Regions from separate parts of the Streptomyces ziwulingensis genome, predicted to be linked through region 2. Evidence: riboswitches for the same ligand, from Rfam matches in the RefSeq annotation. Region 2 holds a riboswitch; the other holds the start of a gene.
What was found. Region 2 has a riboswitch for glycine ahead of ABEB00_RS29595 (glycine cleavage system aminomethyltransferase GcvT). Riboswitches for the same ligand answer to the same signal wherever they lie in the genome.

Region 1 (5,449 bases), on a different contig from region 2:
ATGAGGCACGGTAAACCACTCGTAGGGTGATTATCACTCGGCGTGGCGAGTGTGGCGATCGTTGACGCACCGTTGGTGACTGCCTACCGTCGAGGAGGCAGGTCAAGGACGGAGGTCGGCGTGAGAAGCAGCGGCGACGGTACGGTGGGGGGTGCCCCCGGACGCGGTCTCGGGGCGAGCGGTCCGTACCCTCCCGGAAGCTCTCGGCTCCGGTCGGGCGGGGGCTATCCGCAGCAGAGCAGCGCGGCCGACCAGGCGCGGCAGCGACCGGCGGCGGTGCCGAGCGGAACAGAGGCGGCGCCCGTGGCGGCCCAGCAGATCGGCTATCGGGGGCCCACGGCCTGCGCGGCGGCCGGCATCACCTACCGCCAGCTCGACTACTGGGCCCGCACCGGGCTCGTCGAGCCGAGCGTGCGACCGGCCCACGGGTCCGGCACGCAGCGTCTGTACAGCTTCCACGACGTCGTCGTCCTCAAGATCGTGAAGCGGTTCCTCGACACGGGTGTGTCCCTGCAGAACATCCGCACCGCCGTCCAGCACCTCAGGGAGAGCGGCTTCCGCGATCTGGAGCGGACGACGCTGATGAGCGACGGTGCCACGGTCTACGAGTGCACCTCGCCCGACGAGGTGCACGCACTGCTCCAGGGCGGTCAGGGGATCTTCGGGATCGCCGTCGGCGTGGTGTGGCGGGACGTGGAGAGCGCGCTGTCCCAGTTGCACGGTGAGCGGGTCGACACGGGGGAGACCCTGATCGGGCAGAACCCGGCGGACGAACTGGCGCGCAGGCGCAACCGCGCGGTGTGAGGACCGCCGCGGACGTGATGCCCGGGGGCGTGGGCAGGGCATTGTCAGTGGTGTAGGGCAGCATCGGAGAGGTGAGAACCGCACCCACGATCCTCCATCTCGACATGGATGCCTTCTTCGCCTCGGTGGAGCAGGCGTCCAAGCCGAGCCTGCGCGGGAAGGCCGTCGTCGTGGGCGGGCTGGGGCCGCGGGGTGTGGTGGCCACCGCCTCCTACGAGGCCCGGGTCTTCGGCGTCCACTCCGCGATGCCGATGGGCCAGGCCCGGCGGCTCGCGCCCAACGCCGCCTACCTGGTGCCGCGCTTCGCGCTCTACCGGTCGATCAGCGAGCAGGTGATGACGTTGCTGGGGGCGCTGTCGCCGCTGGTGGAGCCGCTGAGCCTGGACGAGGCGTTCGTGGATCTGGAGGCCGGCGGGACGGCCTGGGACGCGGAGTCGGCCGAGCTGACCGGTGCCCGACTGCGGGCCGACATCCGGGCCGCGACCGGACTCACCGGCTCGGTCGGGCTCGCCGCCTCCAAGATGCTGGCCAAGATCGCCTCCGAGGCGGCGAAACCCGATGGGCTGGTGCTGATCGAGCCGGGTACCGAGCGGGCCCTGCTCGCGCCGATGTCCGTGCGGACGCTGCCCGGAGTCGGGCCGGCCACCGGCGACCACCTGCGGCGGGGTGGGATCACCACGATCGGGGAGATCGCCGAGGCGGGCGAGGACGAGCTGGTGCGGCTGCTGGGCAAGGCGCACGGCCACGCGCTGTACGCCATGGCGCTGGCGCACGACGAGCGCCCGGTGGTCGCCGAGCGGGAGGCGAAGTCGGTGTCCGTGGAGGACACCTACGACGTGGACATCCATGACCGGGTGCGGGTCGGCCTGGAGGTGCGGCGTCTCGCCGACCGGTGCGTGCGGCGGCTGCGCGCGGCGGGGCTGTCCGGACGGACCATCGTGCTCAAGGTGCGGCGGTACGACTTCTCCACCCTGACCCGCTCCGAGACGCTGCGCGGGCCCACGGACGATCCGGCGGTGATCGAGGAGGCGGCGGCGCGGTTGCTGGACGGGGTGGACACGACCGGGGGCGTACGGCTGCTCGGCGTGGGCGTGAGCGGGCTCGCCGACTACACACAGGAGGATCTCTTCGCCCAGGCGGCGGTCGGGGAACGGGAACGGGAGCGCGAACAGGAGAGAGAACGAGAGAGGGAGAGAGAACGGGAGCGGGAGAGAGAACGGGAGCGGGAGCGGGGAGCGGCGGGAGGTCCGGCCGGTCCGGCCGGCCCGGACGTGGACCGGCGTGCGCCCGTCGAGCCGCAGGCGCCGCCCGCCGAGCGGCGCTGGCCCTCGGGGCACGACGTGCGGCACGCGGTGTACGGGCACGGATGGGTGCAGGGCAGCGGGCTGGGGCGGGTCACCGTGCGCTTCGAGACCCCTGGTTCGCGGGAGCCGGGGCGGGTGCGCACCTTCCGGGTCGACGACGCCGAGCTGGAACCGGCCGAGCCGCTGCCGCTGGTGGCCGAGGAGCCGGCGCCACCGGCACCGGAGGAGGAGGGTCAGGTGGGTTCCTCGTGGCCGGCCAGCTTGCCGAAGTCCCGGTCGGGGGGCGGGGGAGGGGCGGCCACGTCGAGTCCGTAATGGTGGTAGAGCTGGATCTCCTGCTCCGGGGAGAGGTGGCGGCCGACGCCGAAGTCGGGGGCCTCCTTGATCAGGGACCGTTCGAAGGGGACCCGCAGGGCGCCCTCGACGAGTTCGCTGGGCTCCAGGGGCACGAACGCGTCCCTGCTGAACAGGCCGGTGCGCACGGCCGCCCACTCCGGGTCGCCGGTGGCGTCGTCGAGATAGACCTCGTCGATGGTGCCGATCCTGCTGCCGTCGCGGTCGAACGCCTTGCGGCCGATCAGATTGCGCGGATCGATGTCGGTACGCACGGGCCCTCCACATGGTCACGAACCATCCGGTAAATCATCCGTAAGCACTACAAAAGAGCACATTCGGGTGGACGGCCACTCGAAAGACCGTACGTCAATCGCGCTGGTACGCTGGCAAACGGCTGCTGACCCCGCGCGGGAGAGTCCTCCAGGCTTCATCGGAGGCGCCGAAGGAGCAACTCCTCCCCGGAATCTCTCAGGCACACGTACCGCATGGACGAGGTCACTCTGGAAAGCAGAGCGGGTGTCGACGGCTTCCGCTCTCACCGACGGGGAAAGCCGGCGGCCCTCGGGCGGCCGGTGAAGCTCTCAGGTCGCGATGACAGAGGGGGAGGCCGTCCGGGTACCCGAGTGGTGCCCCTCGAAGGTCGCGCAGACCAGGAGGCCCCCGCCATGACCGTTCACCGTACTCCGCTCTCCGAACTCGAACAGGGAACCCCGTTCGAGCAGCGTCACATCGGCCCCGACCACGAGGCCCGCGCCAAGATGCTCGCGCAGGTCGGATACGGCTCGCTCGACGAGCTCACGGCCGCCGCGGTGCCGGACGTGATCAAGAACGCCGACGCGCTGGACCTGCCGTCCGCGCGCACGGAGGCCGAGGTGCTGGCCGAGCTGCGCTCGCTCGCCGACCGCAACGAGGTCCTCGACTCCATGATCGGGCTCGGTTACCACGGCACGTTCACCCCGCCGGTGATCCTGCGCAACGTCATGGAGAACCCGGCCTGGTACACCGCCTACACGCCGTACCAGCCGGAGATCTCGCAGGGCCGTCTGGAGGCGCTGCTCAACTTCCAGACCATGGTCGCCGAGCTGACCGGTCTGCCCACCTCCGGTGCCTCGCTGCTCGACGAGTCCACCGCCGCCGCCGAGGCGATGGCGCTGTCGCGGCGCCTGGGCAAGAACAAGAAGGGCCTCTTCCTGGTCGACGCGGACGCGCTGCCGCAGACCGTCGCCGTGATCCGGACCCGCGCCGAACCGGCCGGTGTCGAGGTCGTCGTCGCCGACCTCGGCGAGGGCATCCCGGCCGAGGTCGCCGAGCGGGAGATCAACGGCGTCCTCCTCCAGTACCCGGGCGCCTCCGGTGCCGTACGCGACCTCAGGCCGGTCATCGACCGGGCGCACGAGCTGGGCGCCCTGGTCACCGTCGCCGCCGACCTGCTCGCGCTGACGCTGCTGAAGTCGCCCGGTGAGCTGGGCGCGGACATCGCGATCGGGACCACCCAGCGCTTCGGTGTGCCGATGGGCTTCGGCGGTCCGCACGCCGGCTACATGGCGGTCCGCGAGAAGATGGCCCGCAGCCTGCCCGGACGGCTGGTGGGCGTCTCGGTGGACGCCGACGGCAACCGCGCCTACCGGCTCGCGCTGCAGACCCGCGAGCAGCACATCCGCCGCGAGAAGGCCACCAGCAACATCTGCACCGCGCAGGTACTGCTCGCGGTGATGGCCGGAATGTACGCCGTCTACCACGGGCCGGACGGGCTGCGGGGCATCGCCCGGCGCACCCACCGGTACGCCTCCCTTCTCGCCGCGGGTCTCGCCGCCGGCGGTGTCGAGATCGTGCACGGCGACTACTTCGACACCGTCACCGCGCGGGTGCCGGGCCGGGCCGCCGAGATCGTCGGCGCCGCCCGCGAGAACGGCGTCAACCTGTGGCTCGTCGACGCCGACCACGTCTCCGTCGCCTGCGACGAGACCACCGCGCGCGCCCAGGTGGGCGGCGTGTGGAACGCGTTCGGTGTCGAGGGCGACATCGAGGCGCTGGACGGGACGGCCGGGGACGCGCTGCCCGAGGGGCTGCTGCGCACCGACGACTTCCTGACCCACCCCGTCTTCCACCAGTACCGCTCCGAGACCGCGATGCTGCGCTACCTGCGCCGCCTGGCCGACCGGGACTACGCGCTGGACCGCGGCATGATCCCGCTGGGCTCCTGCACCATGAAGCTCAACGCGACCACCGAGATGGAGCCGGTGACCTGGCCCGAGTTCGGGCAGCTCCACCCCTTCGTCCCGGCCGGGCAGGCGCAGGGCTACCTCACGCTCATCCGCGAGCTGGAGGAGCGTCTCGCCGAGGTCACCGGGTACGACAAGGTCTCGCTCCAGCCGAACGCCGGGTCGCAGGGCGAGCTGGCCGGTCTGCTCGCCGTCCGCGGCTACCACCGCGCCAACGGCGACGAGCAGCGGACCGTCTGCCTGATCCCGTCCTCCGCGCACGGCACCAACGCGGCCAGCGCCGTCATGGCCGGCATGAGGGTCGTCGTCGTGAAGACCGCCGGGGACGGCGAGATCGATGTCGAGGACCTGCGCGCCAAGATCGAGCAGTACCGCGACGAGCTGTCCGTGCTGATGATCACCTACCCGTCCACGCACGGCGTCTTCGAGGAGCACGTCGCCGACATCTGCGCCCAGGTGCACGAGGCGGGCGGCCAGGTCTACCTGGACGGCGCCAATCTCAACGCCCTGGTGGGACTCGCCAAGCCCGGTCACTTCGGCGGCGACGTCTCGCACCTGAACCTGCACAAGACGTTCTGCATCCCGCACGGCGGCGGCGGTCCCGGCGTCGGCCCGGTGGGCGTGCGCGCGCACCTGGCGCCGTATCTGCCCAACCACCCGCTCCAGCCCGCGGCCGGACCCCGGACGGGCGTGGGCCCCGTCTCGGCGGCTCCCTGGGGTTCGGCGGGCATCCTGCCGATCTCCTGGGCGTACGTGCGGCTGATGGGCGGCGAGGGGCTGAAG
Region 2 (5,449 bases):
GGCTTGAGCAGCGCGAACATCGCCGCCGCGTTGGCCTGGGCGCCCGAGTGCGGCTGCACGTTGGCGTGCTCGGCGCCGAAGAGCGCCTTCACCCGGTCGATCGCGATCTGCTCGATCACGTCGACGTGCTCGCAGCCGCCGTAGTAGCGGCGGCCCGGGTAGCCCTCGGCGTACTTGTTGGTCAGGACCGAGCCCTGGGCCTCCATGACCGCCACCGGGGCGAAGTTCTCGGAGGCGATCATCTCCAGGGTGGACTGCTGGCGGTGCAGCTCGGCGTCGACGGCGGCGGCGACGTCCGGGTCCAGCTCGTGCAGGGACGTGTTCAGGAGGGTCATCGTGTCCTCGCCCGTCAGCCGGCCGAGAAGGCGGTGTACTCGTCGGCGGAGAGCAGGTCGCCCGGCTCCTCGGTGACGCGCACCTTGAACAGCCAGCCGCCCTCGAAGGGCGCGGAGTTCACCAGCGACGGGTCGTCGACGACGTCCTCGTTGACCTCGGTGACCTCACCGGAGACGGGGGAGTACAGGTCGGAGACGGACTTGGTCGACTCCAGCTCGCCGCAGGTCTCGCCCGCCGAGACGACGGCGCCGACCTCGGGGAGCTGGACGAAGACGACGTCACCGAGCGCGTTGGCCGCGTGCTCCGTGATGCCGACCGCCGAGACGCCGTCCTCGGCGACCGACAGCCACTCGTGCTCCTTGCTGTAACGCAGCTCATGGGGGTTGCTCATGGCCTGAATTCTCCTGTATGCGGGGGAGTGCTGGTGAAGGGGGGAGTACTGGGGAGTATCGGGGACCCGGCCGAGCGGCGGAAATGTGCGCGGGGTCACCTTCGGCACCCCGCGCGCGGCCCCACCGGCCGGTGCCGTCCGGGACTGCCGGGCGGCCCAGGTCGAGCGGGATGCCCGCTCTGCCCGCACCGGCCGGATCGCGTCCGGACCGTCCGGGCCGGCGCTACTTCTGGCGCTTGTAGAACGGCAGCGCCACGACCTCGTACGGCTCGTGGGTGCCGCGGATGTCCACGCCGACGCCCGGGGTGCCCGGGGCGGCGAACTCGGCGTCGACGTACGCCATGGCGATCGGCTTGCCGAGGGTCGGGGACGGGGCGCCGGAGGTGACCTCGCCGACCTCCTCGCCGCCGGCGACGACCGCGTACCCGGCGCGCGGCACCCGGCGGCCCTCGGCGACCAGGCCGACGAGCACCCGGGGCGGGCTGTGCTCGGCCCGGGCGGCGGCCTCGGCGAGCGCGGCGCGGCCCACGAAGTCGCCGTCCTTCTCGAACTTGACCACCCGGCCGAGCCCCGCGTCGAAGGGCGTCAGCGTGGTGGTCAGCTCGTGCCCGTACAGCGGCATGCCCGCCTCCAGGCGGAGCGTGTCGCGGCAGGACAGGCCGCACGGCACCAGCCCGGCCGGGGCGCCCGCCTCGGTCAGCGCCCGCCACAGCGGCTCGGCGTCGGCCGGCGCGACGAACAGCTCGAAGCCGTCCTCGCCGGTGTAACCGGTGCGGGCGATCAGCGCGGGGACGCCGGCGACGGTGCCGGGCAGGCCCGCGTAGTACTTCAGACCGTCCAGGTCGGCGTCGGTGAGCCCCTTGAGGATGCCCGCGGACTCCGGGCCCTGCACGGCGAGGAGCGCGTAGGCGTCGCGGTCGTCGCGGACCTCGGCGTCGAAGCCGGCCGCCCGCTCGGTCAGCGCGTCCAGGACCACCTGGGCGTTGGAGGCGTTGGCGACGACCAGATAACGGGCGGACCCGGCCCCGGCCCCCGCCCCGGCCCCCGCCTCGGCCGCCGCCCCGGCCCCCGCCTCGGCCGCCGCCCCGGCCCCAGCCTCCGCCCCGGCCCCCGCGCCGGCCTCCACCTCGGCCGGCGCCCCGGCCTCCGCCCCGGTCCCCGCCAGGCGGTAGACGATCAGGTCGTCCAGGATGCCGCCGTCCGCGCGGCAGATCATGGTGTACCGGGCGCGGCCGGGCCGCACCGCGCCGATGTTGCCGACCAGCGCGTGGTCCAGCAGGCGGGCCGCCTCGGGGCCGGTGACCGTGATCTCGCCCATGTGGGAGAGGTCGAAGAGCCCGGCGCGGGTGCGCACCGCGGTGTGCTCGTCGCGTTCGGAGCCGTAGCGCAGGGGCATGTCCCAGCCGGCGAAGTCGGTCATGCTCGCGCCCAGCGAACGGTGCAGCGCGTCGAGCGCGGTGCGGCGCGGGCGCCGGGGGTCGGTACTGCTCATCGGTCGTCTCCCAGGGCAGGACGGGCGAGGTCGGTCCTCCCCATCTGTCATCGGAACCTGAGAGGTTCGCCTCGGCCACCGGAGCGCGGCGGCCGGGACTTGCACCTTGGGTGGGGCCACCGGGGCGGCCCGCTTTTCAGATGTGCCTCGCCCGCGCGGTAATGGGGGCCTGAGAGATTCAAGGGAGGGACTTGCTCCTTCGGCGCCCCGGTGCGGACCGGGGACTCTCCCGCGCGGATTCGAACGGCCGGTATGCAGTTGGCGTCGCCATCATTGCACGGCGGGCCCGCTCACGGCAGGCCCGCGATCTGTAACCGGCTTGTGGCAGTAAGCGAACGAAAACACGAGACCTCCGCATTACCTTCTCTTTACACTCGACGGGGAGGGGACTCGTACCGCCCCAGGGGAGGACGATCACGGTGAACAGGACCACGGCGTACGCCACGACCTCGGGTCTCGCACTGCCCGAGCAGCCCGGCGCACCGGCCCGGGAGGTGTGCGCCGAACTGCCCGCGTCCGTCGTCCGCGATCTGCGGGACAGAGACGGCCACAGCCCGCACGCCTTGCTGTTCGGACCCCGGGACCTGGTGGTCGTCACCGGCCTGCCCGGCAGCGGCAAGTCCACGCTGATGGAGCGCACGGTGCGCGGCCGGCGCATCGACTCCCAGGACACCCGCGACCGCTGGGACCGGCGGATGCCGCGCTTACTGCCGTACGGGCTCTACCGCCCGCTCGTCCGTCTCGCCCACTTCGCCGGGCTGCGCCGGGCGCTGCGCTCCGGCGAGGGCGTGGTCGTGCACGACTGCGGCACGCAGGCGTGGGTGCGCGGCTGGCTGGCCCGCGAGGCCCGCCGCCGGGAGGGCACCCTGCACCTGCTGCTCCTCGACGTCGGCGCCGAACGGGCGCTGGCCGGGCAGCGCGAGCGCGGCCGGGGCGTCTCCCGGTACGCGTTCCTCCGGCACCGCGCGGCCACCACCCGCCTGGTGCGCGGCGCGGAGCAGGGCTCCCTGCCGGCCGGGTGCACCTCGGCGATCCTCCTGGACCGGGCGGCGGCGGACACCCTGAGCCGCATCGCCTTCACAGGCTGACCGGCCCCCGGCGAGGGGAGCGGGACACCGGCGGGCCGCGGGAGGGCCGGCCGTACGGGTTAGCCTTTCCAGCCCCAGCAGCGGTTCCACACAGGCGGTAGGCAGATGGACTTCCCGGCGGACTTCTCCGCGGACTTCCCGGCGCGGGCACATCCCCACGCGCACGGCGGCTGGCCCGGCAACGAGCTGGAAGAGGTGCTCTCGGCCTCCCTCGGCGTGCCGGGCGCCGGCGGCCGGATAGTCGAGGTGCTCGGCCGCGGCCTCGTCTGGGTCCCGCTGCCCCAGGGCGGCGGTCCGCACAGCGGGCCCCTCGACCTGCCCACGCTGGAGATCGAGGGCCAGGCGTACGTACCGGTGTTCAGCTCCGAGGAGCAGCTCCGGCAGGTCGCGGGCGCGCACATGGCGTTCACCGTCGCCCCGGCGGTCGAGTTCGCCCGCGGTCTGCCCCCGCACGTCGGCATCGCCGTCAACCCGGACGGTGTCGTCGGCATCCCGCTGCCGCCGCCGGCCGTGGCCGAGCTGTGCCGGGCCGGGCGCACCCCGCTGGACGGGCCGGCGAGCGGCGGCCGGGTCCGGCTCTACGAGCCCGACTGGCAGGAGGACCCGGTCGACTTCCTCGCCGCGGCCGGTGCCGAGTTCGCCGCCATCGGCGTCGTACGCAGCGCCCGCCGCTGTCTGGCCGCCGTCGAGACCGCGGCGCCGGTCCTGTTCGTCGGCGTCGAACTGACCCACTGGGAGGGTGACGCGCGGACCCTGCCGCTGGAGGCCCTGGGCCGCGCCCTGGGACGGGCGCCGGTCCCGTGGCCGGTCAACCTCATCCTGCTGGAGGCGGCCCAGGACCCGGTCTGCGACTGGCTGCGCGAGCGGGTGCGGCCGTTCTACCAAGGGGAGTTGTAGCCGCCGCCCGGCCGGCCGGCGTCACGCCCGGCACCGAGGCGCGTCCCGGCACGCACGCGCCCTCCGGTGCCGGGGCGCCCTAAGCTGGTCCCCAACCAGGGGACGATTCTCGAAGGGTCGGTAACAGGTGAGCGCGAGCGGGACCGCCGCAGCCGGGCACGTCGAGCACATGCTGCGCCAGGTGACGCCCGGGCGCTACGACGCCTACGAGGCGCTCCTGCGCGCCCTGTCGGCCCCGGCCTCCGGGCAGGTGTGGATGCTGCTGTGGCACGGCCAGGCCGGCTCCGCGGACGCCCAGTACGGGAAGATGGAGGTCGACGGCTACGGCTACGCGCCCTGCGTCACCTCCGCCCAGGAACTGTCGGCCAGCGGCTGGAACAGGTCGTACGAGGTCGTCGACGGCCTGGAGGTGGCCCGCGCCCTCTACCCCGACCGCTACGGCCTCTGGCTCAACCCGCACGCCCCGGGCGGCGGCGTCGGCATCCCCTGGCTCGACCTGCGCCGCATCGCCACCGGCCTGGACCGCCAGCCCGCGGGGCCGCTGCGGCTGTCCGATCCGGCCATCGAGATCCCGCAGTTCTACGCCCTGCTCACGCAGAACGCCCACCGCACCCCGGCCGTCCGCTCGCTGCGCCGCGCCTGGGTGCAGCCCGCCCTCGGCGCGCCGTACCTCGCCATCGGCCTGGACGTGTACGACACCTCCCCGCCGGCCGTGGAGGCGGTGCGCGCGATGATGCGCGGTTCGGTCGGCGCGGTGCCGGACGGGCTGCCGGTCTCCACCGTGGCGATCTCCGACGCGCTCGACCCGGTCGCCATGTGGCTGCGCTCGCACGCCCGGCCGTTCTACGACCGCGAGGCCCACGCGGCTCCCGCCCAGGCCCCCGCCGGCGGGTACGGCTATCCTCCGGCGAGTGGCCGGCACTGAAAAACGGAGCGAATGGTTCCGCAGTCGGAATGAACCGGTCTCCGCGCGTAGAGTCGGATCATAACCACCAGTAAGAACGTGATGTCCCAGTTTGCCCGTGTCCGGACCCCGTTACCCACTGTCCGTATAACGGAAATCCTCAAACCGCATCACGGTTGCGCATCCATTCACCGCCAAGTCTGGCAACAGATCGCCAAACCATTGAAGACTCCGGCACAAAGGGGCGTCCGCCCTGAGTACGACGGACTGATCACGCCGCTACAGCGGCAAGTGCGGGCCGGCTACCGCCGGTTGAGAGGGGTCCCTGCCAGATGACGGCA

Region 1: linked by a shared signal. The riboswitch ahead of gcvP (aminomethyl-transferring glycine dehydrogenase) and the one ahead of ABEB00_RS29595 (glycine cleavage system aminomethyltransferase GcvT) in region 2 are both predicted to bind glycine.

The regions. Positions count from the first base shown of each region.
Region 1 covers NZ_BAABIG010000061.1:154,312-159,760, reverse strand. Annotated here, with positions in the region: gene ABEB00_RS27755 (MerR family transcriptional regulator) at 121-804, shown strand; gene ABEB00_RS27750 (DNA polymerase IV) at 876-2,423, shown strand; gene ABEB00_RS27745 (PRC-barrel domain-containing protein) at 2,342-2,716, opposite strand; glycine riboswitch at 2,843-2,938, shown strand; gene gcvP (aminomethyl-transferring glycine dehydrogenase) at 3,110-5,449, shown strand, end outside.
Region 2 covers NZ_BAABIG010000072.1:24,942-30,390, forward strand. Annotated here, with positions in the region: gene glyA (serine hydroxymethyltransferase) at 1-335, opposite strand, end outside; gene gcvH (glycine cleavage system protein GcvH) at 350-727, opposite strand; gene ABEB00_RS29595 (glycine cleavage system aminomethyltransferase GcvT) at 951-2,270, opposite strand; glycine riboswitch at 2,254-2,365, opposite strand; glycine riboswitch at 2,366-2,461, opposite strand; gene ABEB00_RS29600 (AAA family ATPase) at 2,639-3,307, shown strand; gene ABEB00_RS29605 (enhanced serine sensitivity protein SseB) at 3,413-4,204, shown strand; gene ABEB00_RS29610 (enhanced serine sensitivity protein SseB C-terminal domain-containing protein) at 4,332-5,129, shown strand; gene ABEB00_RS29615 (ABC transporter permease) at 5,441-5,449, shown strand, end outside.